3 regions of the Bradyrhizobium sp. 23AC genome follow, and region 2 is predicted to be linked to each of the others. Evidence: predicted binding sites of a transcription regulator. Region 2 holds the regulator's gene; each other region holds the start of a gene.
The links. The regulator PhoB, encoded in region 2, activates phosphate uptake and scavenging genes when phosphate is short. The targets are predictions, from matches to a motif close to TGTCATNNANCTGTCAT.
Positions count from the first base shown of each region.

Region 1: RAD10_RS28145 (RNA degradosome polyphosphate kinase) is a predicted target of PhoB. The motif match lies at 3,516-3,532, and genes of this name have one in related genera.
Region 3: RAD10_RS17870 (STN domain-containing protein) is a predicted target of PhoB. The motif match lies at 7,976-7,992, and genes of this name have one in related genera.

Region 1 covers NZ_JAVAYN010000014.1:180,935-191,364, forward strand. The annotation lists gene RAD10_RS28120 (cold-shock protein) at 1-137, shown strand, start outside; gene purN (phosphoribosylglycinamide formyltransferase) at 230-883, opposite strand; gene purM (phosphoribosylformylglycinamidine cyclo-ligase) at 898-1,971, opposite strand; gene RAD10_RS28135 (CDP-alcohol phosphatidyltransferase family protein) at 2,118-2,660, shown strand; gene RAD10_RS28140 (P-loop NTPase family protein) at 2,772-3,449, shown strand; gene RAD10_RS28145 (RNA degradosome polyphosphate kinase) at 3,606-5,798, shown strand; gene ppx (exopolyphosphatase) at 5,814-7,316, shown strand; gene RAD10_RS28155 (sensor histidine kinase) at 7,354-8,733, opposite strand; gene RAD10_RS28160 (response regulator transcription factor) at 8,730-9,395, opposite strand; gene RAD10_RS28165 (PepSY domain-containing protein) at 9,395-9,721, opposite strand; gene RAD10_RS28170 (PepSY domain-containing protein) at 9,855-10,130, shown strand; gene RAD10_RS28175 (cytochrome b/b6 domain-containing protein) at 10,142-10,430, shown strand, end outside.
Region 2 covers NZ_JAVAYN010000001.1:397,401-407,830, reverse strand. The annotation lists gene RAD10_RS01970 (ATP-binding protein) at 1-61, shown strand, start outside; gene pstS (phosphate ABC transporter substrate-binding protein PstS) at 212-1,225, shown strand; gene pstC (phosphate ABC transporter permease subunit PstC) at 1,400-2,389, shown strand; gene pstA (phosphate ABC transporter permease PstA) at 2,394-3,245, shown strand; gene pstB (phosphate ABC transporter ATP-binding protein PstB) at 3,242-4,060, shown strand; gene phoU (phosphate signaling complex protein PhoU) at 4,072-4,788, shown strand; gene phoB (phosphate regulon transcriptional regulator PhoB) at 4,812-5,519, shown strand; gene RAD10_RS01935 (GcrA family cell cycle regulator) at 5,599-6,111, opposite strand; gene RAD10_RS01930 (aspartate aminotransferase family protein) at 6,568-7,776, shown strand; gene argF (ornithine carbamoyltransferase) at 7,776-8,699, shown strand; gene RAD10_RS01920 (Hsp33 family molecular chaperone) at 8,997-10,004, shown strand; gene RAD10_RS01915 (hypothetical protein) at 10,403-10,430, shown strand, end outside.
Region 3 covers NZ_JAVAYN010000006.1:419,112-429,541, reverse strand. The annotation lists gene RAD10_RS17875 (filamentous haemagglutinin family protein) at 1-7,872, shown strand, start outside; gene RAD10_RS17870 (STN domain-containing protein) at 8,036-8,839, shown strand; gene RAD10_RS17865 (energy transducer TonB) at 9,265-9,561, shown strand; gene RAD10_RS17860 (RNA polymerase sigma factor) at 9,753-10,295, shown strand.

The DNA of each region.
Region 1 (10,430 bases), on a different contig from region 2:
GCGACAAGGACGTGTTCGTCCACATCTCCGCCGTCGAGCGTGCCGGACTCTCGACCCTCAACGAGAACCAGGTGGTTGAATACGACCTCGTGGAGAACCGCGGCAAAGCATCCGCGGAGAACCTCAAGGTCTCCTGAATTCTCTCAAAGCCAAAGCGCGAGAGATCATGACGTTGCCCCCGGCTCTGCCGGGGGATTTTGTTTGTGAAGACCGCCGCGAGGACGGCGCTTCAGCTCACCACCGGCGCAACCAGGAAATTCTCCGACGCCGCGCTGCCCACCGTCTTGCACACGTCGCCCTCGATCCGGACCTTGCCGGTGGCGAGTAGCCGCAGCGCTTCGGGATAGATGCGGTGCTCGACCTCGAGGATGCGCTCGGACAGCGTATCTCCCGTGTCGTGATCGCCGACGGGAACCGCGCCCTGCATCACGATCGGACCAGCGTCGGTCTCGGGGATGACGAAGTGCACCGTCGCGCCTGATAGCTTGACGCCAGCGCGCAGGGCCTGGCCGTGCGGGTCGAGGCCGGGGAAGGACGGCAGCAGCGAGGGATGGATGTTGAGCATCCGCCCGTACCAGGTCCTGGTGAACTCGGCCGTGAACAGGCGCATGAAGCCGCCGAGACAAATCAGCTCGATGCCGTGCTGGTCGAGCGCCGCCTGCAGCACCTTTTCGAATCCGGCGCGGTCCTTGCCGAACGGCTTGCTCTCGATCACCAGCGTGTTCACGCCGCTCGCCTTGGCCCGATCGAGACCGAGCGCATCGGCCTTGTTCGAGATGACGAGCGAGATCTCCGCCGGAAAATCCGCGGCTTGAGCGGCCCTGATCAGCGCGGACATGTTGGAGCCGCGGCCGGAGATCAGGATGGCGACGCGGCGCTTCATCACAGCGCCAGTCATCACAGCGCCATGTCGAGATGGCCGTTGTAGACGACGCGGTGCTCGCCCTCGGCCGGAATCACGGTGCCGAGCTGCGCCACGGTCTCGCCGGCATCGGTGAAGACCTGCATGACCTCGTCGACCTTGTCGGGCTCGACGATCGCGATCATGCCGATGCCGCAGTTGAAGGTGCGCAGCATCTCCAGCTCGGCGATGCCGGCCTGCGCCGCCAGCCATTTGAACACCGGCAGCACCGGCAGACGCGCCAGATCGATACCGACGCCGAGGTTGTTCGGCAGCACGCGCGGAATGTTGTCGGTGAAGCCGCCGCCGGTGATGTGGGCAAGGCCCTTCACCGCACCGGTCTCGCGGATCGCGCGCAGGCAGGATTTGACGTAAAGTTTCGTCGGCGTCAGCAGCGCGCCGCCAAGGGTCATGACCGGGGCGAACGGCGCCGGCGCCTCGAAGCCGAGGCCCGATTGCTCCACGATCTTGCGCACCAGCGAGAAGCCGTTGGAATGCACCCCCGACGAGGCGAGGCCAATCACGGCGTCGCCCGCGGCGATGTCCTTGCGCGGCAGCAGCGTGCCCCGCTCCGCAGCACCGACAGCAAAACCGCCGAGATCGTAATCGCCATCCTTGTACAGGCCGGGCATCTCGGCGGTCTCACCGCCGATCAGGGCGCAGCCGGATTCGCGGCAGCCCTCCGCGACGCCTGCGACGATCGAGGCCGTCGCCTCCGGATCGAGCTTGCCGCACGCGAAATAGTCCAGGAAGAACAGCGGCTCGGCGCCCTGCACCACGAGGTCGTTGACACTCATGGCGACGAGGTCGATGCCGATCCCGCCATGCAGTCCGGTCTCGATCGCGATCTTGACCTTGGTGCCGACGCCGTCGGTCGCGGCCACGAGGACCGGGTCCTTGAAACCGGCCGCCTTGAGGTCGAACAGGCCGCCGAAACCGCCGATCTCGGCGTCGGCGCCCGGCCGTGCGGTGGCGCGCACCATCGGCTTGATCAGGTCGACCAGGCGGTTGCCCGCATCGATATCGACGCCTGAATCGGCGTAAGTGAGGCCGTTTTTGCGGTCGGTCATGCCCGATTTCCAGTGGGTTCGCGGCTGGTTACGTCGAATTCCGGGGACGCGCAATGGCTCGCATGGCGCACCGCCGTATACTATGTAGAGATATCAACCGGTTCAGCCTCCCGTCGAGGTCAGACCGGGTGCCGGGAAGCGCTTTCGTGAGTATTCCGAATATCATTACCTTGGGCCGCATCATGCTGGTCCCGATCATCGTCTGGGCCATCGTGTCGAGCCAAATGGAGGTCGCGTTCGCCGTCTTCCTGATCGCCGGTATCAGCGACGCCGTGGACGGCTTCCTGGCCAAGCGCTTCAACATGACGAGCGAGCTCGGCGCCCTGCTCGACCCGCTCGCGGACAAGGCGCTGCTCGTCTCGATCTACATGGCGCTCGGCATCTGGGGCGCAATTCCGCGCTGGATCGTGATCCTGGTGGTCTCGCGCGACATCATGATCGTCGCCGCCGTGATCGTGTCCTGGCTGTTCGACCGGCCCGTCGAGATGAAGCCGTCGAAAGTGTCCAAGCTCAACACGGTGGCACAGGTGGCGTTCGCGGCGCTCGTGCTGGCAGCGCTTGCCTTCGGCTTCAAGCCGGCCCCTTATGATATCATCCTGATGGGCCTCGTCACGGTCTTCACGCTCTCCTCCGTCTCGCTCTATCTGGTCGAGTGGCTGCGGCACATGAGTACGATCGAGGCCAAGTAGCACGATCGAGGCCAAGTGAGAGGCGATGCGGCCCCGTAAAAGGCCAACTCCCGCTCGATACGTCCGACCTCTTCAAATGACGCCGGCGCGCCGGCATGGAGCAAAGCAAGCGTGCCAGGCCGCGTTCACCCCCGACAATTGGCGTTTTCGCTTCCGCATGCGGAGAGCCTCAGCCGGGACAATTTCCTCGAAGGCCCCGCCAATGCGGCCGGTCTCGGCCTGATCGACAGCTGGCCGGAATGGCCGAACCGGATCATGTGGCTGGCCGGCCCCGAAGGAAGCGGCAAGAGCCATCTCGCCGCGATCTGGGCCGAGGAAGCCGGGGCCCGCTCGACCACGGCCAATGCGCTGACCGCCGCGGGCGTTCCGGGCGCGCTCGCCACCGGCGCGCTGGTGGTCGAGGATCTCAAGGCCAGGGAATTTGACGAACGCGCCCTCTTCCACCTGATGAACCTCGCCCGCGAGGATGGCGCCTACGTCCTGTTCACCGGACGCGAGGTGCCGGCCGCGCTGGAGATCGAGCTTCGCGACCTGCGCTCGCGTCTGCGCGCCGTTCCGGTGGTCGCGTTGCTGCCGCCCGACGATCAGCTGTTCCGCGGCCTGATCGTCAAATTCTGCGCCGACCGCCAGCTCACCGTGGACGAGAGCGTGGTCGGCTACCTCGCCACCCGCCTGGAGCGGTCCTCGGCCGCCGCCCGCCAGGCCGTGGAATTGCTGGATAGCGAAGCCCTGCGGCTCGGCCGACCGGTCACCCGGGCCTTGGCGGCCGAGCTGCTCCGGGACGCCTGATCGGCCTACGCGGCCGCCTCCAGACCGCGCGAGCCCGCTTGACGCGGCGGAGCGGCGGAACATCAATGTCATCGAAACGTCATCGCTCTAACACATGCTCCGGCCGGTTTTGCGCATAAGTCGCAAATTGGGGCGAACTGGATGGACCGACTTCTGATGGACTCTGCGCAAGCTGTTGAAACTAAAGAAAAAGCCCCAGAGACCGAGAGCCTGCCGGCGATCGCATCGAGTCCCGAGCGATTCATCAACCGCGAGCTCTCCTGGCTGCATTTCAACCGCCGCGTCCTGGAGGAATCGGTCAATCCCAGCCACCCCATGCTGGAGCGGGTGCGATTCCTGTCGATTTCGGCGAATAATCTCGACGAGTTCTTCATGGTCCGCGTCGCCGGCATCAAGGCCCAGGTGCGCGAGGGCATTGCCGAACGCAGCCCCGACGGCCTGACGCCATCCGAGCAGCTCGCGCTGATCAACCGCACTGTCTCCGAGCTTGCCTCCGACCAGCAGGCGATCTGGCGCGATTTGCGCGGCACGCTGGCCGATGTCGGCATCGTGCTGGTCGAAGGCAAGGACGTCACCAAGGCGGAGCGGACCTGGATCGAGGACTACTTCCTCAGCAACGTGTTCCCGCTGCTGACGCCGCTGGCGATCGACCCGGCCCACCCCTTCCCGTTCATCCCGAGCCTCGGCTTCACCATTGCGCTCCAGCTCACGCGCGCCGCCGACGGCAAGCAGATGAACGCGCTGATCCGCATGCCCGGCAAGATCGACCGCTTCATCCGCCTGCCGGCCGACGGCAAGGTGGTCCGGCTGATCTCGCTGGAGCAGGCGACCGCCCTGTTCATCAACCGCCTGTTCCCCGGATACAATCTGCACGGCCAAGGCGCCTTCCGCATCATCCGCGACTCCGAGCTCGAAATCGAGGAAGAGGCGGAAGACCTCGTCCGCCTGTTCGAGACCGCGCTGAAGCGCCGCCGCCGCGGGTCGGTGATCCGGCTCGAGATCGATGCCAAGATGCCGGAGGAGCTGCGCAGCTTCGTTCAGCACGCGCTGTCGGCTGCCGATGACGAGGTGTTCCTGGTCGACGGCGTGCAGGCGATGAACGAGCTCTCGCAGCTCACCCGCCTCGACCGGCCCGATCTCGAATTCACCCCTTACGTGCCGCGCCATCCCGAGCGCGTACGCGAGCATGGCGGCGACATCTTTGCCGCGATCCGGCAGAAGGACCTCGTGGTCCATCACCCCTACGAATCCTTCGACGTGGTGGTGCAGTTCCTGCAGCAGGCCACGCGCGACCCCGATGTCGTCGCAATCAAGCAGACGCTCTACCGCACCTCCAACAACTCGCCGATCGTCCGCGCGCTGGCGGAAGCCGCCGAGGCCGGCAAATCCGTCACCGCGTTGATCGAGCTGAAGGCGCGCTTCGACGAGGAAGCCAACATCCGCTGGGCACGCGATCTCGAACGCGCCGGCGTGCAGGTCGTCTACGGATTCCTCGAACTGAAGACGCACGCAAAACTCTCGATGGTGGTGCGCCGCGAGGGCGGCAGCCTCACGACTTACGTCCATACCGGCACCGGCAATTATCACCCGGTAACCGCGCGCATCTACACCGACCTCTCCTACTTCACCTCGGATCCGACCATCGGCCGCGATGCCGCTCGCGTTTTCAATTTCATCACCGGCTATGCCGCACCGAGCGATCTGGAGAAGATGGCGGTGTCGCCGCTGACCCTGCGCAAGCGCATCATCGAGCACATCCAGGGCGAGACCGCGCATGCGCGCCACGGCCGCCACGGTGCGGTCTGGATGAAGATGAATGCGCTGGTCGACCCCGACATCATCGACGCGCTCTACGAGGCCTCCCAGGCCGGCGTGCAGGTCGAGCTCGTGGTGCGCGGTGTCTGTTGCCTGCGCCCCGGCATTCCCGGCCTGTCCGAGAACATCCGCGTCAAGTCGATCATCGGACGCTTCCTGGAACACGGCCGAATCTACTGCTTCGGCATGGGCCAGGGCCTACCGAGCGCCAAAGCGGCTGTGTATATCTCCTCAGCCGACATGATGCCGCGCAACCTCGACCGCCGCGTCGAGGTGCTGTGCCCGCTGCAAAATCCGACGGTGCATCAGCAGGTTCTCGAACAGATCATGGTCGCGAATCTCAAGGACAATGAGCAGAGCTGGCAATTGTTGCCGGACGGGTCCTCAACGCGTATGAAGACCGCGAAGGGCGAAGAGCCTTTCAACGTCCACAACTACTTCATGACAAATCCGAGTCTGTCTGGCCGTGGAAAGTCGCTCAAGGAATCCTCGCCGCGTCGTCTCACGCGCCGGAACGAACGCCATCAATCCTGATCCGGGATGTTCGACGTGAAGCGGCCGCGCAAGCGCGGCTCGAGCGTCGCGGTCATCGATATCGGTTCCAACTCGGTCCGTCTCGTCGTCTACGAGGGACTGACGCGGAGCCTCATTCCGATCTTCAACGAGAAGACGCTGTGCGGCCTCGGACGCGAGGTGCAGAGCACCGGCCTGCTCGCGCCCGATGCCGTCGACAAGGCGCTGACCTCGCTGAGGCGCTTTCGCGCATTGTGCCGTGTGATGCAGGTCGGGCGCGTGTTCGCGATCGCGACCGCGGCCTGCCGCGACGCCTCCAACGGCCCCGACTTCATCGCGAAGGCCGAGCGCATCTGCGCCGTGAAGATCGAGATCCTGTCGGGCCCGCGCGAGGCGCGGCTGTCCGCGCTCGGCGTGATCTCCGGCATCCATCATCCCGACGGCATCGTCGGCGACCTCGGCGGCGGCTCGCTGGAATTGATCGACGTGCGCAGGAACAGCGTGCGCAGCGGCGTGACGCTGCCGCTGGGTGGGCTCGCGCTGCAGGACCTCGCGCATAAATCGCTCAAGCGCGCCGACCGCATCGTGCGCGAGGAGCTCGACGAGGTGCCGCAGCTCACCGCGGGCCACGGCCGCACCTTCTACGCCGTCGGCGGCACCTGGCGCGCGCTCGCGCGCATTCACATCATCCAGAGCGGCTATCCGCTCCAGGTGATGCACGGTTATTCGATTTCGGCCGCCGAGGCGCTCGACTTCTCGCGTCGTCTGCGTCGTCTTGCGGCAGCGGACATGCTCGCCGACATCGAGAGCGTCGCCGATGCCCGCCGGCCTCTCCTCACCTATGCGGCGCTGGTGCTCGAGCACATCATCCGGGTGGCGAAGCCGAAGACGATCGTGTTCTCGACCTTCGGCGTGCGCGAGGGCCTGCTGCACGAGAAGCTGTCGGAGCCGGAACGCAACAAGGACGGCCTGATCTGCGCCGCGGAAGAACTGAACCAGCTGCTGTCGCGCTCGGCCAAGCACGCCCACGAGCTGATCGCCTGGACCGACCGCCTGGCGCGCGTGGTGAAGCTGCGCGAGAGCGAGGAGGACCGCCGCTTGCGCCACACCGCATGCCTGCTGTCCGATATCGGCTGGCGCGTGCATCCCGATCACCGCGGCGAGCAGACGCTGAGCCTCGTCGTCAACGGCAATTTCGGCGCGATCACCCATACCGAGCGCGCCTTCGTCGGCCTCTCGGTGTTCTATCGCTATGCGGGCCTGAGCGAGGAAAACCAGCCGCCGGTCACCATGCAGGAGCTGCTGACGCCGGCGCAGCTCGAACGCGCGCGCCTCTTGGGCGCGGCGTTCCGCGTCGCGCATCTGATCTCGGCGGCGCGTCCGGGCGTGCTGCCGGCCACGCATTTCCGCAGCCAGGGCCGCAAGCTGATGCTGGTGTTCGAGCACCGCCTCGGCGACCTCGTCGCCGACCGCGTCGGCAGCCGCTTCCGCGCACTCGCCCGCCTGGTCGCCCGCGCCGGCTCGATCGTGCGGCGCTGACAAACAAGGACGGTGCGTCAAGCGAGCGGCCGGGTCTTCAACCAGCAGCAGCCGTTCGATCGCGGCTGCCCTCTGGCGCGATGACGGCTTTCAGTCCGCCGAGCTCGGAATCGGTGAGGACGAGCTGCCATCCATAGGCACTGAGCACGTCCTGAACGATCGCGAGGCCGAGACCGGCGCCCTCGCCGCGCTCATCCAGTCTCGCACCACGTTCGAGCACCCGTGCACGCTCGGCGGCCGCGATGCCGGGACCATCGTCCTCGACCGTAATCGCCGGCTCCGCAATGGCATCCGCACCAATGCGCACCTGGCTCTTGGCGTGACGGGCGGCATTTTCCAGGAGATTGCCCAGCACTTCGGCCAGATCGGTGCGATCAAGCGGCACGCTCGGCTCGCCCCTTAAGCAGGCCTTGAATTCCAGCCGCTGCGCAGTGGGCGTGCGCGCGAGCGTCAGTATCAGGGACTCGACAAGCGGTCTGAGCGGCGTGGAAATATCACCACGCTGTCGTGCCGCGCCCCGCGCCCGGGCGCGTGCGAGCTCGCGGTCGACATGACGGCTCATCGCATCGGCGACAGCTTCGATAGCCTTGGCGACGTCCTGCTCACCTCGCTGACGCAAAAGCGCGACATCGGCCACGAGCGCGGCGAGCGGCGTCTTCAGCCCATGAGCCAAGTCAGCGGCGCGGCTGCGCGAACGCTCGATCTCGCCTTCCTGGACGTCGATCAGATTGTTCACCTCTTCCACCAGCGGCTTCACCTCGGCAGGGACGTCGACGGGGAGATGCTTACGCTGGCCTGAGCGGACGTCGGCGACGCCACGGCGAAGTGCATCGAGCGGACGTAGGCCCAGTCCGACCTGGATCGAGGTGGCCGCCGCCAGCACCAGACCAAGCAGGCCGAGCGCCAGCGCCAGATCCCTGGCGAATTGCGCGGCGGCGACCGCCACGCGGGCAAGATCGGCCGCCACCGCGACGCGCACCGGAACGCGGCGGTCGCCCACGGTGAGCAGCACGCGGCGTTCACTGACCAGAAGCCGCGCGTTCGCCGGCCCAGGGATGACGTGACGGTGCAATTCGCGAGGCGACGGCTCATCCTGCGGCAGGTCCAACGCCGTGTCCCACAGCGAACGCGAACGCAGCACCTGACCGCCATCGTCCGATACCTGCCAGTACAAGCCCGAAAGGGGATCGGCAAAACGCGGGTCGGCCGGCGGCCGGCCCACCACCAGCTTGCCCTGCGCATCGACGTCGATACCCGCAACGAGTTGCTTCAAATAGATGTCGAGGTCACTGCCGATTGTGCGCGTGACGTGGCGTTCGAACAGCAACGTCAGCCCGGCACCGGCAATGGTCAGCGCGATCAGGATAGCCACACCCCCGCCGGCCACCAGTCGCAGCCGCAACGAGCCCCAGCTCACGGCGCCGTCTCCGGTATCAGATAGCCGAAGCCGCGCCTGGTCTCGATTAGATCGGCGCCGAGCTTCTTGCGCACCCGGCCGACCAGCACCTCGAGCGCGTTCGACTCGTGGTCCTCGCCGTGGCCATAGACGTTTTCGTCGAGCTCGTGCTGCGACACCACACGGCCGCGGTGGTGCAAGAGAAAGGCGATCAGGCGATATTCCAACGGCGACAACGCGACGGGCACGCCGCGCAGCGTCACCTTCATCTGACGCTCGTCGAGTTCGACGTCGCCAGCGACGATCCGTGAGGAGGCATGGCCCGCCGAGCGGCGCACGATCGAGCGCAGCCGCGCCAGCAATTCCTCCATGCGGAACGGCTTGGGCAGGTAATCGTCGGCGCCCGCGTCGATACCATCGACGCGCTCGGCCCAGCTGCCGCGCGCCGTCAGGATTAGCACCGGCATGGACCGTCCGTTCGCGCGCCAGCGCTTGAGCACCGCCAGGCCGTCCATGTCGGGCAAGCCGAGATCGAGGATGACAGCGCCGTAGTCCTCGGTATCACCGCGGAACCAGGCTTCCTCGCCGTTGCGGACGATCTCGACCACATAGCCGGCCGCTTGTAACGCCCTCTCCACATCGGCCGCGATCCGTCGGTCGTCCTCCACGAGCAGCAGGCGCATCACTTCTCCTTGACGCGTTCGATCTCGCCGCTGCGCGCATCGACGTACACCTCGTAGAGGCGGCCCTTGTCATCGACGACGCGAAATTCGTAGATCCAGCGGCCACGCTCGCGCTCTATCTCCACGCCGGCAACCTCCCCCGGCAGCTTGCCGCGAATAGATGCGAGAATATCGGCGAGTGGCTTGATCTCGCCCGCCTCGACTGCGCGGCGAACGGCGTCGGGCGCACCTTTATCGTGGCCGCCTGCTGCGGCAGGCACCGGCGCGAGCAGGACGGCTGCCAGCAATGGCACCGCGAGGAATCCCAGGAAGCTGGCGGGCTGCATTCACAAAGAATGCCCTAATCGACCTGACAGAACGCTGACGTGGATCAACAGGTGGCCGTCAGGGCTCTTCTGCCAGTGTCCGTACATCGCCTCGCCGCATGACGCGGCCGGGCGCCACAAGCCGGAGAGAACCATGCGCAAGATCACCATCTTCACCGCAACCGCCGCTTTGCTCGCAACTGCCGCGACTGCTCATGCCGGCAGCCTCGGGCGCCCCTGCACTGCAGCGCCGCAGACAAGCTGGCTGCCGCTCGAACAACTGCAGGCCAAAGTCGAAGCCCAGGGCTACAAAGTTCAGAAGGCCAAGCTCAAGAATGCCTGCGGCGAACTCTACACCATCGACAAGTCCGGCAGCCGGGTCGAATTGTTCGTCGATCCGACCAGCGGCCAGATCGTCGGTCAGCTGTAAGGGGCCCCACCATGAGCGCAATTCACGACGCGATCGTGGCCGGCGGCGAGAAGCCGCCGGCCACCGTCAAGGTCTGGGACCCCTTTGTGCGCGTGTTCCATTGGTCGCTGGCCGGACTGTTTCTGGTCGCTTATGCGACCGGTGACGCAATCGAGAATGTCCATATCGCCGCCGGCTACACGATTGCGGGGTTGCTCGCGCTACGGATTTTGTGGGGCATCGTGGGGCCGCGCCATGCGCGCTTCCGCGACTTCGTCCGCTGGCCGCGCGCGGTGCTCGCCTACATGCGGGACGTGGCGC
Region 2 (10,430 bases):
TGTGCCCCGGCAGGGCGCCACTTTCACCGCCTGTTTTCCCCAGGCTAAGACTTTAGTTTAGGCCTGAAAGTCGAGCGATTTCAATCGCTTGGATGTGTCATCCGACTGTCACGAAACCTTCGTAAAAGCACAGCCGACCGCTCCTAAAGGGGCGGCGCGGGGAGCGCGATCGGGCGCGGTTGGCGCTTCGCTCCCCCCAATGGAGACCAGCATGAATTTCCTCAAAACGATCGTCGCTGCCGGCATGGTCGCCGCTTCGACGACGGCGGCCTTTGCTGCCGACATCACCGGTGCCGGTGCCACCTTCCCGTTCCCGATCTATTCCAAATGGGCTGACGCCTACAAGAAGGAGACCGGCAACGGTCTGAACTACCAGTCGATCGGCTCCGGCGGCGGCATCAAGCAGATCCAGGCCAAGACCGTGACCTTCGGCGCCAGCGACGCGCCGCTCAAGGCCGAGCAGCTCGAGAAGGACGGCCTCGTCCAGTGGCCGATGGTGATGGGCGCCATCGTCCCCGTCGTCAACCTCGAGGGCGTGAAGCCCGGCGAGATGGTGTTCGACGGCGAGACGCTCGCCAGCATCTATCTCGGCAAGATCACCAAGTGGGACGACGCCGCGATCAAGAAGCTCAATCCGAATCTGAAGCTGCCCTCGGACGCCATCACCGTGGTCCGCCGCTCGGACGGTTCGGGCACCACCTTCAACTTCACCAACTATCTCGCCAAGGCCAGCGCGGACTGGAAGAGCAAGGTCGGTGAGGGCACCGCGGTCGAGTGGCCGGTCGGCGTCGGCGCCAAGGGCAACGAAGGCGTGTCGGGCAACATCAGCCAGACCAAGAACTCGATCGGTTACGTCGAGTACGCCTATGCCAAGCAGAACAAGCTGACCTACACCGGTCTCGTCAACAAGGCCGGCAAGCCGGTGCAGCCGACCGTCGAAGCCTTCCAGGCGGCCGCCTCCAACGCCGACTGGGCCAAGGCGCCCGGCTACTACGTCATCCTGACCGACCAGCCCGGCGAGAAGTCCTGGCCGATCACGGCGGCGACCTTCATCCTCATGCACAAGGATGCCACCGACAAGGCGGCCTCGCAGGAAGCCATCAAGTTCTTCCGCTGGGCCTTCAAGAGCGGCGGCAAGGCGGCTGAAGAGCTCGACTACATCCCGATGCCCGAAGGCGTCGTGACCCTGATCGAGAAGACCTGGGCTGCCGAGATCAAGAGCTAAGCGCTCTCCTCTCGTGTCCCGGATGCGGCGCAGCACGCAAGTGCTGCTCCGCGGAGGGTCGGGACCCGCAGACTACCGCTCCGGATCGGCGCGCGCCGCGTCCGGAGCGCGAGACCGACAAAAAGACTGACAACAAGCGTATATTATCGGGCACAGGGGATCGGCGTGGCAGATATGGCCGTTCAGAGCGATGTAATCGACGACGCCGGACCGTATGACCGCGCCAAGGCCTTGAGCGCGTTCAAGCTCGGCGACGTCACCTTCTACTGGATCACGCGGCTGTCCGCGATCTCGGTGCTCCTCATTCTCGGCGGCATCATCGTCTCGCTGATCGTCGGCGCGTTCCCGGCGATGAAGGAATACGGCTTCTCCTTCCTGTGGACGCAGCGCTGGGCGCCGTCGGCCGATCCGCCCGTGCTCGGCGCGCTCGGGCCGATGTACGGCACGCTCGTCACCTCCTTCATCGCAATGCTGATCGCCATTCCCGTCGGTCTCGGCATTGCGATCTTCCTCACCGAGCTCTGCCCGCAATGGCTGCGCCGCCCGATCGGCATGGCGATCGAGCTGCTCGCCGGCATTCCCTCGATCATCTACGGCATGTGGGGCTTCTTCGTGCTGGGCCCGTTCCTGGCCAACACCTACCAGCCCTTCATGATCAGGATCTTCGACGGCGTGCCGGTGCTGGGCGCGATCTTCGCAGGTCCGCCGTCCTATCTCAGCACGTTCAACGCCGCGCTGATCCTCGCCATCATGGTGCTGCCCTTCATCACCTCGATCTCGGTCGACGTGTTCAAGACGGTGCCGCCGGTGCTCAAGGAGGCCGCCTACGGCGTCGGCTGCACCACCTGGGAAGTCGTCCGCAGCGTGGTGATCCCCTACACCCGCGTCGGCATCATCGGCGGCGTCATGCTGGCGCTGGGCCGCGCGCTCGGCGAGACCATGGCGGTGACCTTCATCATCGGCAATTCGTTCCGCATCTCCTCATCGATCTTCGCGCCGGGCACCACGATCTCGGCGGCGATCGCATCCGAATTCGCCGAGAGCGACGGCCTGCACCAGTCCGGCCTGATCCTGCTCGGCCTCTTGCTGTTCGTGCTGACGTTCTTCGTGCTGGCCGCAGCGCGGCTGATGCTGATGCGGCTGGACAAGAAGGCGGGGAAGTAACGTCATGGCGCTCAATCCGATCTATTCGCGTCGTCGCCGCAAGGACATCGTCATCCGCGGGCTCTGCTTCGCCGCGGCCGCCTTCGGCGTCACCTGGCTCGCGCTGATCCTGATCACGCTGCTCTTCAACGGCCTGGCCGGCCTCAATCTCGAGATCTTCGTCGCGGATACGCCGCCGCCGGGTTCGACCGAAGGCGGCCTGCGCAACGCGATCGTCGGTTCGATCATCATGACGTTGATCGGCGTCGGCATCGGCGCGCCGCTCGGCCTGTTCGCCGGTACCTACCTTGCCGAATACGGCCGCAACGACCGGCTGACCTCGGTGATCCGCTTCATCAACGACATCCTGCTCTCGGCGCCCTCGATCATCATCGGCCTGTTCATCTATGGCGCGGTGGTGGTGCCGATGCGTGGCTTCTCCGCGATCGCAGGCAGCCTGGCGCTCGCCGTCATCGTGATCCCGGTCGTGCTGCGCACCACCGAGGACATGCTGCTGCTGGTGCCGAATCCGCTGCGCGAGGCGGCCTCGGCGCTCGGCCTGCCGCGCTCGCTGGTGATCAAGCGCATCGCCTATCGTGCGGCCCGGTCGGGCCTCATCACCGGCGTGCTGCTCGCCACCGCCCGCGTCGCCGGCGAGACCGCGCCGCTGCTCTTCACCGCGCTGTCGAACCAGTTCTTCAGCCTCGGCCTGAACAAGACGATGGCCAACCTGCCCGTCACCATCAACAACTTCGTCCAGAGCCCCTACGCCTATTGGAAGCAGCTCGCCTGGAGCGGCGCGCTGCTGATCACGCTCACCGTGCTTGCCCTGAACATTGGCGCGCGCATCCTCGGCGCCGAGAGGACTGCAAAATGACCGACCTGTCCGTATCCATGAGTTCCAACGCTCATCTGGCCTCGCAGCCGCTGCCGGAAGCCCCGGCCAAGGTGACGGTGCGCAATCTCAATTTCTATTACGGCGAGCACCATGCGCTGAAGAACATCAACCTGACGCTGGGCGCCAACCGCGTCACGGCGTTCATCGGCCCGTCGGGCTGCGGCAAGTCGACCCTGCTGCGCATCTTCAACCGGATGTACGACCTCTATCCGGGCCAGCGCGCCACCGGTCAGCTCATGCTGGACCAGACCAACATTCTCGACCCCAGGCTCGACCTCAATCTGCTGCGCGCCCGGGTCGGCATGGTGTTCCAGAAGCCGACGCCGTTCCCGATGACGATCTACGAGAACATTGCCTTCGGCATCCGCCTCTACGAGAAGATCTCGAAGTCCGAGATGGACGACCGCGTCGAGAAGGCGCTGCGCGGCGGCGCGCTCTGGAACGAGGTCAAGGACAAGCTCAACGCCTCCGGCCTGTCGCTCTCCGGCGGCCAGCAGCAGCGCCTGTGCATCGCCCGCACCGTCGCGGTGCGGCCTGAAGTGATCTTGTTCGACGAGCCCTGCTCGGCGCTCGATCCGATCTCGACCGCCAAGGTCGAGGAGCTGATCCAGGAACTGTCCGAGAACTACACGATCGCGATCGTCACCCACAACATGCAGCAGGCCGCGCGCGTCTCCGACAAGACCGCCTTCATGTATCTCGGCGAGCTGATCGAGTTCGACGACACCAGCAAGATCTTCACGTCGCCGAGCGACCGGCGCACGCAGGATTACATCACCGGCCGGTTCGGCTGAGGAGACGCGACATGGGTACTGAACATACCGCAAAAGCTTTCGACACCGACCTCCAGGAGCTCACCCGCCTGGTCGCCGAGATGGGCGGCATCGCCGAGCGCATGATCGTCGATTCCGTCGACGCGCTGATCCGCCGCGACGTCGCGCTCGGCCAGCGCGTCGTCACCATCGACGCCGAGCTCGACGCGCTGCAGAAGCGCATCGAGGAACGCGCGGTGCTCACCATCGCCCGCCGCCAGCCGATGGCGGTGGATCTGCGCGAGATCGTCGGCGCCATGCGCGTTGCGACCGACCTCGAGCGCATCGGCGACCTCGCCAAGAACATGGGCAAGCGCGTCGCCGCGCTGGAGACCGACTTCCATCCGCTGAAACTGTTCCGCGGCCTGGAGCACATGACCGACCTCGTGCAGCAGCAGGTCAAGTCGGTGCTGGACGCCTATGCCGCGCATGATCTGCCGGCGGCGATGGCGGTGTGGAAGGGCGACGAGGAAGTCGACGCGATCTGCACCTCGCTGTTCCGCGAGCTCCTCACCTACATGATGGAGGATCCGCGTAACATCTCGTTCTGCATCCATCTGATGTTCTGCGCCAAGAACATCGAGCGGATCGGCGACCACGCCACCAACATCGCCGAGACCGTGTTCTACATGATCGAGGGCCAGGCGATCACCGACAAGCGGCCGAAGGGCGACATGACAACCTTCGCCACGACGGTCCCGAATACCTGAAGACTTGAAGGAGCGACGACCCGATGGGCGCACGCATTATGGTGGTTGAGGACGAGGAAGCTCTCACCGAGCTGCTTCGCTACAACCTCGAAGGCGACGGCTATGACGTCGAGACGGTCATGCGCGGCGACGACGCCGACACCCGCCTCAAGGAGCACATCCCGGACCTGATCGTGCTCGACTGGATGCTGCCGGGCCTGTCGGGCATCGAGCTGTGCCGTCGCCTGCGCACGCGGCCCGACACCAAGCAGCTCCCGATCATCATGCTCACCGCGCGCGGCGAGGAGAGCGAGCGGGTGCGGGGACTTGCGACCGGCGCCGACGACTACATCGTCAAGCCGTTCTCGGTGCCGGAGCTTTTGGCGCGCGTGAAGGGCCTGCTGCGCCGCGCCAGTCCTGAGCGGCTCGCGACAGTGCTCGCCTATGGCGACATCGAGCTCGACCGCGACAAGCGCCGCGTGGCGCGCTCGGGCCGGCCGATCGATCTCGGCCCGACCGAATATCGTCTGCTGGAGTTCTTCCTGGAGCATCCCGGCCGCGTGTTCTCGCGCGAGCAGCTGCTCGACAGCGTCTGGGGCCGCGACATCTACATCGACGAGCGCACCGTCGACGTCCATATCGGCCGCCTGCGCAAGCTGCTCAATCTCGGTCGCGAGCAGGACCCGATCCGCACCGTCCGCGGCGCCGGCTACGCGCTCGACGATCGCTTCGCGAAGGCGGAGCAGACGTAAGGTTTGCTCGCGATAAGCCAACAAAAAAGCGCGCCGGCCAGCGCGCTTTTCTTTGTCTCGATGTCGCCTGAGCCCGTGCTCAGCGCGGACCCGGCTTCGCCGGCGCGCGACGGCGATCCGCCGCCGGCTGATACGCCACGCGCGAGTGCTGGGCGCAGTAGGGCAGGCCGGACAGCGCCTTGCCGCCGCAGAAGAAGAAATCCGGGCTCGAGGGATCGCCGACCGGCCAGTGGCAGGTCGCCTCGTTCAGCTCGAGCAGCGACAGCCGCTGGCTCATCGGCACCACGTTGTCGTAGGTGACCGGTTCAGCCTCCACCTCGACCTCGAAGGCCTGTGCCAGCGCGGTGTTGCCGCGCGCGATGGGGCGGGTCACCCGCATCATGTGCTGCGCGGGACGCGCCTTGCGCGGCCGGGGCGCTGCCGATGAAGGGCTCTTGGCGCGGCCGGACAGACCGAGCCTGTGCACTTTGCCGATCACGGCATTGCGGGTCACATTGCCGAGCTCAGCTGCGATCTGGCTGGCCGAAAGTCCGGCCTCCCAGAGCTTTTTCAGCTGCTCGACGCGATCGTCGGACCAGGTCAAAACCGTCATTGCACCCTTTCCCTCGCTACGCGCCAGCCATCCTGGGGCCTCGCAGCGATTGCCTAAGTCTTCAAAAACCCGTGCCGCCAGAATCCCTTAAGGCTCGCCGGACGCGTGACTGACGCCCGAACGTTTACGCCGGTACATGAGGACTCTTGAGATCAGAACCGCTGCACGAGATGTCGTATCTGACAATCCAAACGCTACAATATGGCGTGACTCCCGCGCAAGAGTCCGCCGACTCGCTTCCACATGTTCCGTGGTGAAAACCCGCAAAATCGGCACCGCAAGACTACGGATTCAGCGTTTCCCGAGGCTTTCCGGGCGGCATTGACACCCGTCTTGCCAAGCATAAGATAGTCCCGCGTGCCGCCCTTAAAAGGCGGCACGTTTCGTTTTCCGGGCCGGTCGATGGTGCGTTGCGCAATGCACGCGTCACACCGTCCTCAACATTCAAGTGACATCATGACTAACAGCGCAGCGCCGCATTTGCTCCCCGTTTTCGCCAGAGCCGACCTCGGCTTCGAGCGCGGCGAAGGCTGCTGGCTGATCGCGACCAATGGCGATCGCTATCTCGATTTCACCTCGGGCGTGGCTGTGAATGCGCTCGGCCATTGCCATCCGCATCTGATCAAGGCGCTGCAGGAGCAGGCGACGAAGCTCTGGCACATGTCGAACCTGTTCCAGAGCCCGGATGGCGAGAAGCTCGCCAACCGGCTTTGCAACGAGAGCTTTGCCGACTTCGTGTTCTTCTGCAATTCGGGCGCCGAAGCGCTGGAGGGCGTGATCAAGCTGGTCCGGCATCATCACTTCTCCAAGGGCCATCCGGAACGTTATCGCATCATCACCTTCGAAGGCGCGTTTCATGGCCGCACCCTGGCAACGCTCGCGGCGACCGGCTCTGCAAAATATCTCGAAGGCTTCGGTCCGCCCATGGAAGGCTTCGACCAGGTGCCGCATGGCGATATCGAGGCCGTCAAGAAGGCGATCGGCCCGCACACCGCCGGCATCCTGATCGAGCCGATCCAGGGCGAGGGCGGCGTGCGCTCGGCAACGCCGACCTTCCTCAAGGCGTTGCGCCAGCTTTGCGACGAGAAGGGCCTGCTGCTCGCCTTCGACGAGGTGCAGACCGGCATGGGCCGGGCCGGCGATCTGTTCGCCTATCGGCGCACCGGCGTCACACCTGACGTGATGTCGCTGGCGAAGGCGCTCGGCGGCGGCTTCCCGATCGGCGCTGTGCTGGCGACCGCGGATGCGGCAGCCGGCATGGGGCCCGGCTCGCACGGCTCGACCTTCGGCGGCAATCCGCTGGCGATCTCCGCGGCCAATGCGGTGCTCGACGTCATGCTCAAGCCCGGCTTCTTTGACCACGTGCAGAAGATGTCGCTGCTGCTGAAGCAGAAGCTCGCCTCCGTGATCGACCGTCATGGCGATGTCGTCAGCGAAGTGCGCGGCGAGGGCCTTCTGATCGGCATCAAGGCCGTGGTGCCCTCCGGCGATCTCGTCGCGGCACTGCGCAATGAAAAACTGCTCACGGTGGGTGCCGGCGACAATGTCGTGCGTTTCCTGCCGCCACTGATCGTGACCGAAGCCGAGATCGAGGACAGCGTCGGGCGGCTCGAGCGCGCCTGCGCCGCAATCTCGTCCAGCCAGACCAAGCGGGCGGCAAGCTGATGAGCAAGTCCCCGAAGCACTTCCTCGATATCAACGAGCTGCCGCTGTCGGAGCTCAAGACCATGCTCGCGGCGTCCTCCGCCATGAAGGCGAAGCAGAAGGCGCAGCAGCCGGTCAGGCCGCTCGAAGGCAAGACGCTGGCGATGATTTTCGAGCGCCCGTCGACCCGGACACGCGTGTCGTTCGACGTCGCGATGCGCCAGCTCGGCGGCGAGCCCATCATGCTCACCGGTGCCGAGATGCAGCTCGGCCGCGGCGAGACCATCGCCGACACCGCGCGCGTGCTGTCGCGCTATGTCGATGCCATCATGATCCGTATCCTCAACCACGATGCGCTGCTGGAGCTTGCGGCCAACGCCACCGTGCCCGTCATCAACGGCCTGACGCGGCGCTCGCATCCCTGCCAGGTGATGGCCGACCTCATGACCTATGAGGAGCATCGCGGCCCGATCGAGGGCAAGACGGTGGCCTGGACCGGCGACGACAACAACGTGCTGGCGTCCTGGGCTCACGCCGCTGAGCGCTTCAAATTCCAGCTCAATGTCGCAACGCCGCCGGAGCTCGCGCCGAAAAAAGCGATGCGCGACTTTATCAAGGCGACCGGCGCGCCGATCATGCTCGGCACCGATCCGGAGGCCGCCGTGAAGGGGGCCGACTGCGTCGTCACCGACACCTGGGTGTCGATGGGCGACAAGGAAGGCGAGCATCGTCACAACGTGCTCAAGCCCTATCAGGTCAACGGCAAGCTGATGTCGCTGGCCAAACCCGATGCGTTGTTCATGCACTGCCTGCCCGCCCATCGCGGCGAGGAGGTCACCGATGACGTGATCGACGGTCCGCAATCGGTCGTGTTCGACGAGGCCGAAAATCGCCTGCACGCGCAGAAGGGCATTCTGGCCTGGTGTTTTGACGCGGTGAAGTAAGGGCGCTCGAAGCCCGGCCGCGGCCTCACACACAACTGTCGTCCCGGACAAGCGCGCCTAAAGCGCGCGCAGATCCGGGACCCATAACCACAGGAAGTCGTTTGGCGAGGGCTCGGAGTTGTCATCGCTGGCTGCAACGTAGTCCTGTGGTTATGGGTCCCGGATCTGCGCTTCGCTACGCTACGCTTGTCTGGGACGACAGCGACCTTGAGACGGCTTGATACAGTCCAATTCGCATCCGGAACACGTCACCCAGCGCCCCTTCCATTTTTCACCCACCGACCCCAGATAACGCCCATGGTTTCCCAATCCCCTCAGATGAAAGCCGGCCCCGAAGGCCCGGTTCGCGCGCCATCAGCGGTTCCGATTGATGACGCGGTGTTGCCCTACGAGGTCGACGCGCTCGACGTGCGCGGGCGCCTGGTGCGGCTTGGCCCGGCGCTCGACGAGATCCTGACCAAGCACGATTACCCCGCGCCGGTCGGCAAGCTGCTCGGCGAGGCCATCGTGCTGACGACGCTGCTCGGCTCGGCGCTGAAATTCGAGGGGCGCTTCATCCTGCAGGCCCAGACCGACGGCCCGGTGTCGTTCCTGGTCGTCGACTACATGGCGCCGGATCGCCTGCGGGCCTATGCGCGCTTCGATGCCGCGCGTCTCGGCGATACCAGGGATTCCGGCACGCTGCTCGGCCGCGGTCATCTCGCCATGACCATCGACCAGGGCCCCGACATGAGCCGCTATCAGGGCCTGGTCGCGCTCGACGGCGGCAGCCTCGAAGACGCCGCCCACGAATATTTCCTGCGCTCCGAGCAGATCCCGACGCGCGTGCGCCTCGCGGTTGGCGAGGAGTGGCGCTCCAACGACGGCGGCAAGCATCGCTGGCGCGCCGGCGGCATGCTGATGCAGTTTCTGCCGAAGGCGGCGGAGCGCGCGCGGCAGGCCGATCTGCATCCCGGCGATGCCCCCGATGGCGTCGAGGTGCACAGCGTTGCCGAAGACGACGCCTGGGTCGAGGCGCGTTCGCTGATCGAGACCGTCGAGGACGTCGAGCTGATCGATCCCGAGCTCTCCGGCGAGCGGCTGTTGTTCCGCCTGTTTCACGAGCGCGGCGTGCGCGTGTTCAATCCGATGGTCCTCAAGGCGCAATGCTCCTGCTCGCGCGATGCGGTCGCCTCGATGCTCAAGAGCTTCTCGCCCGACGACCGCGCCGCCATGGTCAAGGACGACAAGGTCGTCGTCACCTGCGAGTTCTGCAGCTCGGTGTACGATTTCACGCCGGACGAGGCCGGCGTGGAGGATGCGTAGCGAGCTCTCGTAGGGTGGGCAAAGGCGCACTTGCGCCGTGCCCGCGATCTCTCGATGACGACCAAAAACGTGGGCACGCTTCGCTTTGCCCACCCTACGGCAGCTTGCTGTGTCGCCCTCTGTCAATCCGCCTTGCCAAAAATATTCCACTTTACCGAAATTCGGTTTCGGCGTATGTGTCGCCCATCCCGGTTCACCCAAGAGGGGCGATGATGTGTCGTCACTATCGCGAGCCGGGCTTGCGGTGGACGCGGCAGCGTCGGCACGAGAGGTGCGGGCAGGGCGGGTAGTCCCTGTGAGCCCGAGGCTTCGTGTGGATGAGCGGCGCTGACCAGTTCGTCTCGCCACATTCTTTCGGCAACGTCGACAAGGCCGGGAGATAATGTGGTGACCAGCGAATGCGCGTACGGCAAAACCGTGTGGTCC
Region 3 (10,430 bases), on a different contig from region 2:
GAGTCGGATGACCACCGGTTCGCGCCAGTCACCCTCGCCAGCAATGGCGGCTCCATCAGCGTCAAGGCACAGCGGGGGCTGGTCCAGGGCACTTGGCTCGGCCAGAGTGGAGGCAGTGGCGCACGTGGCGGCAAGGTGACGTTGGCGTCTGCGCTGTCGACCGTAATCCTGTCCGAAACGGCGGCTTCCCAGTCTGGTATGGTCGTGCGCAGCTCGAGCCTGCAGGGGGCCGGCTTCGCCGATCTCGTTCTCCCGTCGACGACACGGCTGGATGGTGTCGACCTCGCCTTCAGCGGCTCGATTTCGATTACGGGATCCCTGATCAACGGCAACGGCGCCAGCTCGCGATTCTGGGCGCCTTACATCTCGCTGTTCAGCCTGGCACCGAGCAATCCGGCGCGTGCGGGGACGCTGACGCTGGCCGGGTCCGTGATCGACATCGTGCAGGCAAACATCCGCGGCTTCGAACGAACGGTGCTCGAGGCGAGCGACATCCGGCTGACGCACAGCAATGTCAGCCAATCCGCGTTCCTGGACGTCGATGGCACGCTGATCATGAAGGCCGGTCAGATCTATCCCACCTCGCAGATCAATGCGACGATCAGGGCCAGCGACAAGTTGATCGTGGAGCAGAACGGAACTCCCGGTCTGGCGCTGTCGGCCGGCGGGACCCTGACGCTCGAAGCTCCGACTATCGAGCAGAACGGCACCCTGCGTGCGCCGTTTGGCCAGATCACGCTCAAGGCCAGCCAGCGCCTCACCCTCGGCTCCGGCAGTGTCACCTCGGTGACCGGCGAGGGCCTCGTGCTGCCTTACGGTGCTCTCAGCAACAACGAAAACTGGACGGTGACGACCGGGCCGTTGCCGACAACCATTGCCAGCCTGCCGGAAAAGCGCGTGACGCTCGAGGCGCCAACAGTCGAGCTCGCCCCCGGATCGGCGGTGAACATCAGAGGCGGCGGCGACTTGATGGCATGGGAGCACGTGCCGGGACCGGGCGGCTCGCACGACATGCTGGCGCTTCCGGGCATGTTTGCGGTCATGCCGGCTTTCGGGGGGGCGACTACACCCAGCTCGGCCTCGATCCGCAGCGGAGATCGCATCTGGCTCGACGCCGGCAGCGGATTGCCGGCAGGCTGGTACACGCTGCTGCCCGCCTCCTACGCGATGCTTCCGGGTGCTTATGCGATCCAGTCGGTCGCCGGTTCGACAGGCCGGGCGACGACGTCCGCGGTAATGGCCGACGGCACGGCGATCGTGTCCGGCTATCGCGCCAATGCGCTCGACGGCAGCCGCGACCAGCAGTCGTCCGCGTGGCGCGTGATGTCGGGCTCGGTGCTCCGGCAGTACAGCGAGTACAATGAAGCCTTCGCCAATACCTTCTTCGCCTCCGATGCGTTCAAGCTGACACAGTATCGGCTCACAGGTCAGCAGATCGTCACGCCGCGTCTGCCGGTCGACGGCGGCTCGGTGGTGTTCAAGGCGACGCAGGACCTGATCTTGAAGGGCGAGTTGCATTCTCAGGCCGCAGTGGGTGGCCGCGGCGGCCTGGTCGATATCGCCGCCAACAAGATCGCAATCCTGGGTGCCGACCAGAGCGCCGGCACCTTGCGGGCCGATGGTTATCTGGTCATCGATGCCGCTGCTCTGTCCAGCTTCGGCGCCGGCAGCCTGCTGGTCGGTGGTTTCCGCAGCGGCGACGTCGGCGGTCTGCGCGTTGATGTGCAGGCTCACGACATCGTCGTGCGCAACAGTGCAAATTCGGTGTTGACGGGACCGGAGATCATCCTGGCTGCAAGCGACACGATCGATGTCTCCGCAGGCAGCGTCATCGTCGCGCGCGGCGAGGCGCCGACCGGCGCCGGCGATCTCGTGATGGCCCCGCAAGCGTCCGATCGCGACTGGGGTGCTTTGATCCGCCTGTCCAACGGCGATGCGGTGCGGGTCCGCCGCAAGAACGTCGATACGACCGTCGGCGGCCAGGTGAAGATCGGTGCCGGTGCCGTCCTCGATGGCGGCAAGAGTCTTCTGATCGACGCCACAGGAAACGCCCTCGTCGCCCAAGCGCGCTTGGCGGGCGCAGCGTTGTCCCTGGCGTCGGGCCGGATCGGCTTCGGCGGTGGCAGCGGACTGGTGCTCGATGCCGCGGCGCTGACCGCGCTCAACAACACCCAGCACCTGACCTTGCGCAGCTATTCAACCATCGATTTTCACAGCGCGGTGGACCTGTCGGGCCTCCAGGCCGTAACGCTCGATGCCGCAGGGCTGGTGGGCCGCGGCAACAGCGAGATCGCGGTGAACGGCAATCGGGTTGTGCTGGAAAATACGGCGAGTACGTTCAGCGAGCCGGTTGGCGCTGGTCATGGCAGTTTGAAGCTGACAGCAACCGAGCTGACCCTGGGCGAGGGTGCCAAGGCACTGCGTGGCTTCGACACCATCGCGCTGACGGGAACGACACGCATTGCCGGCGAAGGCAAGGGCTCGCTCGATGTTGCCGGCGCGGCGCTGACTCTGTCAGCGCCGGTCATGACCGGCCGGGGCGGCAGCCAGCAGTCGGTCACCACGACCGGAATCCTGACGGTTGCTGCTCACGGGACGGCTAGCCCTGCGCGCGACCAGGACAGCCTCGGCTCCCGCTGGACGCTCACCGGCCGCGCCGTCGATTTCGCCGGACGCATTGACGCGCTGGGCGGAACGGTCAAGCTGAACGCCACCAATGGCAACGTCAATCTCGCGGCAGGTTCGCGAATCGACGTCGGGGGCTTCGAGAAGAAGTTTTTCGACGTGTCCGAATATGCCGATGCCGGAACCATCTCGCTGGGTGCCCGCGGCGGCTCGGTGCTGCTCGCGTCCGGCGCGACCCTCGATCTCGGCTCGGCCCGCGACTCCGAAGGACGTCCCATCGGTGGCGGTGCGGGCACGCTCGCGATCGAACAGGACAGCAGCCAGGTCACGCTGGAGGGCACGATCAATGCCAGGGCCGCGGCGGGCAAACGCGGCGGCTCCTTCTCGCTCGACATCGCCGCGTTGTCGGATTTCGGCGGGCTCAACCAGCGCCTGAATGCCGCCGGCTTCACCAAATCACGCAGCTTCCGGATTCGCTCTGGCGACGTCACGCTCGACGGCGCGACAACGACCGAGGAATTCGCGCTGGCTGCCGATCAGGGTACGGTGACCGTCGCAGGCTCGGTCGACGCGCGTGCGACCTATGGCGGCTCGATCTCGATCTATGGCGGCCAGGGTCTGACCGTGACGAATGCGGCGCTGCTGCGGGCAGGTGCGACCGACACGGTGGACGGGCTCGGCTCCGGCCGAGTCACACTGGGAATCTCGAACGGCGTGCTGCGGGTATTGGGCGGCGTGATCGACGTGGCGGGCGGCGAAGGCGGCAAGGTCACCCTGCGTGCGCCTGTCATCGAGCAGCCAGGGGCCGACAAGGTGAATGTCAGCTTTGCCGGCACGATCAACGGCGCGCGCGAGATCGTGCTGGAGGGCTACAAACGCTTCGACCTTGCGACGCTTGCATCCGATCCGCGCTTCGTCGGCGTCACCGTCAATAGCGGCGGCCAGGCCGAACTCGATCTCACGGCGGCCTCGGCCGGCAAGCTCAACGTGCTGGCGGATTACGGCGCCGGCACGCTGGTCGAATTCGTACGCGACTTCGACGTCAGTGCCGGCTATGCGGATCTTGGCTCACTGACGAGCCAGTCGAACTTCCACGCGCGCGCGGGCATGGAGCTCAATTTTTCCCGCGACATCGTGCTCAAGAGCAACTGGAATCTCGGCGCTGGCGTGGTCAATCAGGCCTCGGCGCTCGCTGCTGGCGTGATGGCGATCGAGCCGGTACTGGGCAAGGCCTATGTGGTTGCCGGCAAGGAAAGCGCTTTGCTCCGTGACCATACGACCATGGTGTATCGCACCGGCGGCAGCATTCTCGGAGAGCCGGGCGTCCTGACTATGCGCGCCGGGGGCAATATCGATCTGAAGGGCAGCGTGACGGATGGCTTCTTCCAGTTCGCCAACCCGCTGGACTCGACCTACGTCGCCGCCAAAGGCACCATCTCGACGAACCTGAGCATGGTGTTCAACGTCGGCCGCACCAGTACCACGTCCAATCTCTCGCCCTACGACAGCGCGAGTACAACCAACCCTTCAGTCTATGCCGGTATCACCTTTGCGACGGTCGGCACGAGGAAAACCGAAACCGTAACGCCGCCGCCCACGCTGGTCGGTGTTCCCTATAGCGCAGAGGCCAACTCTCCGGGCGCAAATGCGCCGAGTACGCTCGCTTATTCGGTCTTGTTCCCCTCCATCACCGAGCCGGACGGCTCGAGGGTGGCGGTGCCGTCCTGGAGTCTGGGGCTCGTCGCGGGCGCCACGCCGATGGGCGAAAGCGCCGACCCGATGCGCCTCGCGAGCGGCGCGACGGGCAAGATTACCCTCAGCGAGCAGGCGGGTTACACCTACGTCAGCGGCCTGAATTCCGTCGCCGCGACTGCTCTTGTCGACTCGGTTGCCAGCTTTGGCGCGGGCAGTGCGCCCGGTTCGACCACGATGAACCCCGCCGATTGGCCTGCGAGCCTGGAGTCCACCTCTGGCACCCGTCTCAACAGCAATTCCAGCGCACAGATTTCTTTCGGTCTGCCGACGGATCCAGCCTACGGCTACGTGCTCGACCTCTGGAATAATTACGCCGCAGCGAAGGGCCTGAACACCAATCCGGCGCAACCGCAGGCCGACTTCAGATGGACCAGCACGGCCGCGAGCGGCGGCAGCCGCCTCAACGTCATCACGAAGTACTCGACCTTCAAGGACTTCTACCTGACGAAGATCGTCCCCAATCTTGCGACCATCACTTCGCTCTATGCGACGACCAAGCCCGGGCCGACCACGACCACCGTCAATCCGATCACCATGGTTCGCACCGGCACCGGCGACATCAACATCGCGGCGCGTGGCGATCTGCAGCTCAAAGGCGGCGCCTCGATCTATACTGCTGGCCGGCGCGATCTCGCCGCGTTCAACGATTTCACCACCGCGCCGGCGAACGCGACCTACGGGGTGGGCGGCGGCCATCTCGCCGTTGCGGTCGGCGGCAATATCGACGTGGCCCTGCCGGCGGACCGCTCGCAGATGCAGCACTATTCGGAGTGGCTAAACCGGCAGGGAGCGACGGATAACGCCTACGTCTTCGGTCCCTGGGCTCATTCCGCATACGGCCAGATGCCGGCTCAACAAAGCTCCTGGTGGGTTGACTACGCTAACTTCCTGCGGGGGGTCGGCGCGCTCGGCGGCGGCAATGTCGAGATCCGCGCCGATGGCGATCTCAACAATCTGACGGTCGCGCTGCCGACCAATGGCCGTGTGCGGGGAGGGCGCTCCACGACGGAGACAAAGCTCCTGGAACTGCGCAACGGCGGCGCGATGACCGTTGAGGCGGGCGGCGCCGTTCGCGCCGGCTATTATTACATCGGGCGGGGAGCCGGCACGATTACCGCAGGTGAATTTGTGGTCGGGCGCGATGTCAAGGCGCTGGTAGGAACGCAAATCGTCACCTATCCGATCGCCCCGATCCTGTCGCTCGGTGACGCAACCCTGGACGTGCGAACCGCAGGCGACCTGCGGCTGCAAACTGTCCTCGATCCGCTTCTGGTCGGCAAGGGGATGTCCCACGAACTGACGTTCATGAGCAGTCAAAGTGAGCGCACCGCGCTCAACTTGACATCGACGGGCGGCGACGTGATCCTGGTCGGGCAGGCGACATATCTGTCCAAGGACATAACGACGCCGGCCTTGCAGGTGTTTGCGAATGTGAACTCGCTGGCCGCAAATATCTATCCGTCGAAAACGCGTGTGACGGCGCTGAACGGCTCCGTGCTGAACAGCACGCTGTACACGATGCCGAGCAGAAATCCGGAGCTGCGGCTTCTCGCCGCAAACGACGTCCTCGTCGGCGAGATCGCCATGTCCCGCGCTGCGCTCGAGATGATTCCGTCACCGTTCGAGCCTGTGGGAGGCACCGTTTCCTCTCCGGTCAACCTCGGTGGTTCCTCGCCGGACACCCTGAGCGGGCTCCACAACGTTTTGGTCAATCCCTTCTCCGCGCCGGCCAGCAATATCGCCGGCCACACGCTGCATCTGTACAATCTTCGCAATCCCGCCCATCTGCCGAACGAGGGGGACTACGAGCCGAGCCGCGTCTATGCCCTGAACGGGTCGATCGTCGGCTCGCTCACAACCCAGAGCGGTTCGATCTTCACGGCCGGCGTCATGGCCAACGAGCAGACCTGGTTCCGCGCCGGCACGGACATCCGCAACATCAACTACTCACTGCGTAACATTCATCCGACCGACGTGTCGTTGCTCGAGGCCGGCAATGACATCATCGGCGGCCCGGTGATGGGCTCGATCTATGTGCAGGGGCCGGGCGCAGTGCAGGTGAGCGCGGGCCGCGACGTCTACGCGCCGGAACTGTCGATCTTCGGGACCGGAAACCGGGAATATGATGCAAACAATCGGCCGAAAGATTTCACGGAGATCATCGGCCTGCCCGGCCGGAGTGCGGCGATCACGGTGATGGCGGGCCTCAAGGGCAAGCAGCCGTCCTATGACGCATTCCTGGCGGCCTATCTCGATCCGGCAAATGTCGGAAAGATGCCCGATTATCTCAAGATCACGCTGGCGGACGGCACGGTGGTGCCGCTCTATCTCACCGAGGAATTCGAGCTACGTTCCTCCGGGCCGCACCAAACGCGCGCGGGCATCATCTCCTTCATGGCGGACGTGACCGGCGAGCTGCTGTCGCCGCTCGATGCCTGGAGCAAATTCCAGGCTCTGCCAATGCTGGTGCGCGAACGCTTCGTGCGGCAGGTCTATATGCAGGAGCTGCGCGAGGCAGGCGACGACCAGAACACACTCGACGGCAACGGCAAGCCGCGCAACGGTGGATACAACCGCGGCTATGCCGCGATCGAGACGCTGTTCCCGGGTGCCGACTGGGCGGGCGACGTCAGGACCGGAAATGCCAAGTTCCGAACCATGTCGGGCGGCGGCATCGAGGTCTTGACCCCCGGTGGCGGCCTGCAAGTTGCTGCGCTCGGCAAGCCGGCGCCGGTGGAGTTCGGTCTCGTGACGCTGGGGCCCGGCGACATCAACCTGTTCGCCCGTGACAGCGTCACCGTGAACCGCTCGCGCATCCTGACCTTCGCCGGCGGCAACGAGATCATCTGGTCGACGCAGGGCGACATCGACGCCGGCCGCGGCGCCAAGACCGCGCGCGTTTCGTCGGCGCCGGAAATCCAGACCGATATCGATGCCGTGACGCGCGTGCTCGAGAAGGCCGATATTTCCGGCAGCGGCATCGGAACGATCCTCGGCTTCACGGGGGTGCCGGAAGGCGACCTCAGCCTGATCGCACCCAAGGGCACGGTGAATGCCGGTGACGCCGGCATCCGCGTCCACGGCAATTTCACCTGCGCCTGCTTCAACATCGTGAACATGGACAACATCCAGGTCTCGGGCCAGAGCAAGGGTGTGCCGAGAGCGGAGGTCAAGACTGCACCGCTCTCGCTCGAGACCAAGGACAAGGCCGCAACGGACGCCGTGAAAGACGTGACCAAACAGGGATCGTCGGACCGGCCGTCGGTGATCATCGTCGAAGTTCTCGGGTACGGCGGCGGTGACGGCGAGCGGCGCCAGCCCGACCCGGGCGAGGATGAGAAACGCCGGGCGCCCGACAAGCAGAGCTACGACCCGAACGGCATGTTCCGCGTGCTCGGCAATGGCGAGTTCACGGCCGATCAGTTGAAGGACCTGACAGAGGACGAGCGAGCCGTGCTGTTGCAGCGGCTGGGGCGCAAGGCGTCGCTCTAAGGCAGGGGCGCGGGCAGGCATCCGGGTCCGACGTGCGGTCGTGCCGGTTCGTATCGATCGGCCGGGTGGGGCCCCACCCGGCCGGATGCACCGGTTAGATCACTGTCATGCAAACGATATAGAGGAGGCATTCGCCCGCGCTTCAACGATCCAGACAGCCGAAGTGCGGTTTCTGGTCGACAAGAGCAGCCCGATGAAAGCAGTTACATTGCATGGCGTCGCGGCGTTGAATGCCGACGGTCCTCGAGGCGGTCGCCGCGCCGCGTTCCGCTTGCTGGTGCTATTGCCCGCCTGGCTGATGACGGTCATCCTCGGCGCCAATGCCGCTGAAGAAGACCGGGTGGCGCGTGCGGAAAGGCCGATCGCATTCCGCATTCCGGCACAGTCCCTGGCCGGTGCGCTGCAAGCCTATGGACAGACTACTGGCATTCAAGTGCTCTATGAAAGCAACTCCGCGGTCGGCCGAACGTCGGTCGCGGTTGAAGGAACGTATGCCGCCGATGAAGCTCTGAACCTGTTGCTCGCGGGCACGGAGCTGAAGGTGCGCTACATTCGTCCCGACGCCATCACGCTTGCTCTTCCCAGCGCAGAGGGTGTCGGCTATGCACCTCCGGCGGCTCCGCTCGCAACATCGGATCTGTTCCTGGGAAGACTGCGCGTGCGTCAGACCGGCGATGCCGACGACGCCGCCAGATTGCAGGATTATAGCCAAAGAGTGCAGATGGACATTCAGAATGCACTTCGAAAGAACGCAAGGACGCGCGATGGCAATTATCGCGCGGTGCTAGATATCTGGATCGATCCCGCACGCACGATCGAGCGCACCGAGTTGTTCCGCTCGACCGGGGACCATGAACGGGACCTTGCGGTGTCGGCGGCGCTTCGGGGCCTGACGATCAGCAAGCCGGCGCCAGCGAATACGCCACAGCCGGTCCGCGTCGTCATCATGGTGAAGTCCTTGCAATGAGCGACAGCGATGTCCGCCCCGGGAACGAGAAGGGACGAGCGGCGGTCTTTGGATCCTATCGAGACGACGAGCTGGATGCCGCCTCGCCATCGGGAGAGTTCTATCGCCTGCTGGGTATTCCCGCCCTGGCGGCCGTTCTTTTCGTGGGCGGCGTTTACTGGATCAGGATGCAAGTGCCAGCCGGCTCTCCTGGACAACAGTCGGCTGCGATCGTGCAGGTTCAGCTGCTTCCGCGGCCCGATGCCGTTCCGATAGCAGTCGCTTCGGATTCTCAACCGGAAACGGCGAATGTCGCCAGTCGCGCCGATACGCCATTGAAGGACCCAAATCCGACGCCATCCGACGATCCTGTTCCGGTCCCGAAAGCGAGAAGCTTCTCGCCCGGAGACGCTCCGCCCTCAAATGTCATGTCGGCGCCGTCGGCCGTGAGCGGACCTGCGAGCAGTGCCGCCATCAAATTTCAGCAGTCGCTGCTTCGGCACGTTTCGCGCTATCAGCGTTATCCCAACGCGGCGCGCGCGATGCACCTCGAAGGAACGGTCGTCACGCAGTTCGCCATGGCCAGGGATGGTACGCTGCTCGGCGTCTGGGTTCGGACGAGCTCGGGTCAATTGCTGCTCGACAAGGAGGCGATCGAGACCATCCGGCGAGCCCAGCCGCTGCCGCCGATTCCGCCCGAGCTGCCGGATCGGCTCAATATTCATCTGGAGCTCGAGTTTTGACCCGTCATGAGGTCCGTGCCCGGGCGATGGACAGGGCATCCGTGCAGTGGCGGGCCGGACGCGATGTCGTCGCTCACGCCTTGTGTCATAAATGTGTAGCCCGGCAACGCTACGACCTTCCGAACCTTTTGCAGTAGTTGCGTAGGCAATGTTTGCGCCGGAAATGCCAGAGTATGTTGGGCACGTGAAACGTGGCTGATAGCAATCGAATACGGCTGCGGGGGCAGTTGGTCGAGAACTATGAAGGCCTGATCCGGAAGCTTACGCGCCGGTTGGGATCGGCCGATTTCGCCCACGAAGCCTTGCACGAAACGTTTCTGCGTCTCGACCGAGTCACGGATGCCGAGCCCGTACGCAGTCCTGCCGATTACATCTTTCGTACCGCCATCAACATCGCGAAGGATCGCCAGAAAGCGCAGAACTACCGTGTCAGCGCGTCGGAGATAGATGCGCTTCTCGATATATGTGATGACGAACCCGATCCGGCCAGAGTGGTCGAGGCGCGTTCGGAAATCGAGGCTTTCAAGCGCGCGCTTGCCGAGTTGCCGCCACGGCCCCGCGAGGTTCTTCGGAGCATTTCGATCGAGGGGCAACCAGCGCACCAGGTCGCCGCGCGTCTCAATGTCAGTATCCGGACCGTCGAGAGCGATCTGAAGCTGGCGCTTGGTCATTGTGCCGACAGCCTCGAACATACATTGCGACGCCGTCTCGGCGGCCCGCGTCCGCGATCCTAGCGCGTCGATATTGCAACCCGGCGCATCGGAGGGCTTTTTTGCGCAGGCAGAAGGTTTGATCGATAGGCTATCCTTGCACGGTTTTTCTTCGGGATAGCCGGGCGCCATTCGTCTATCGAATAGATGCACCGGCAG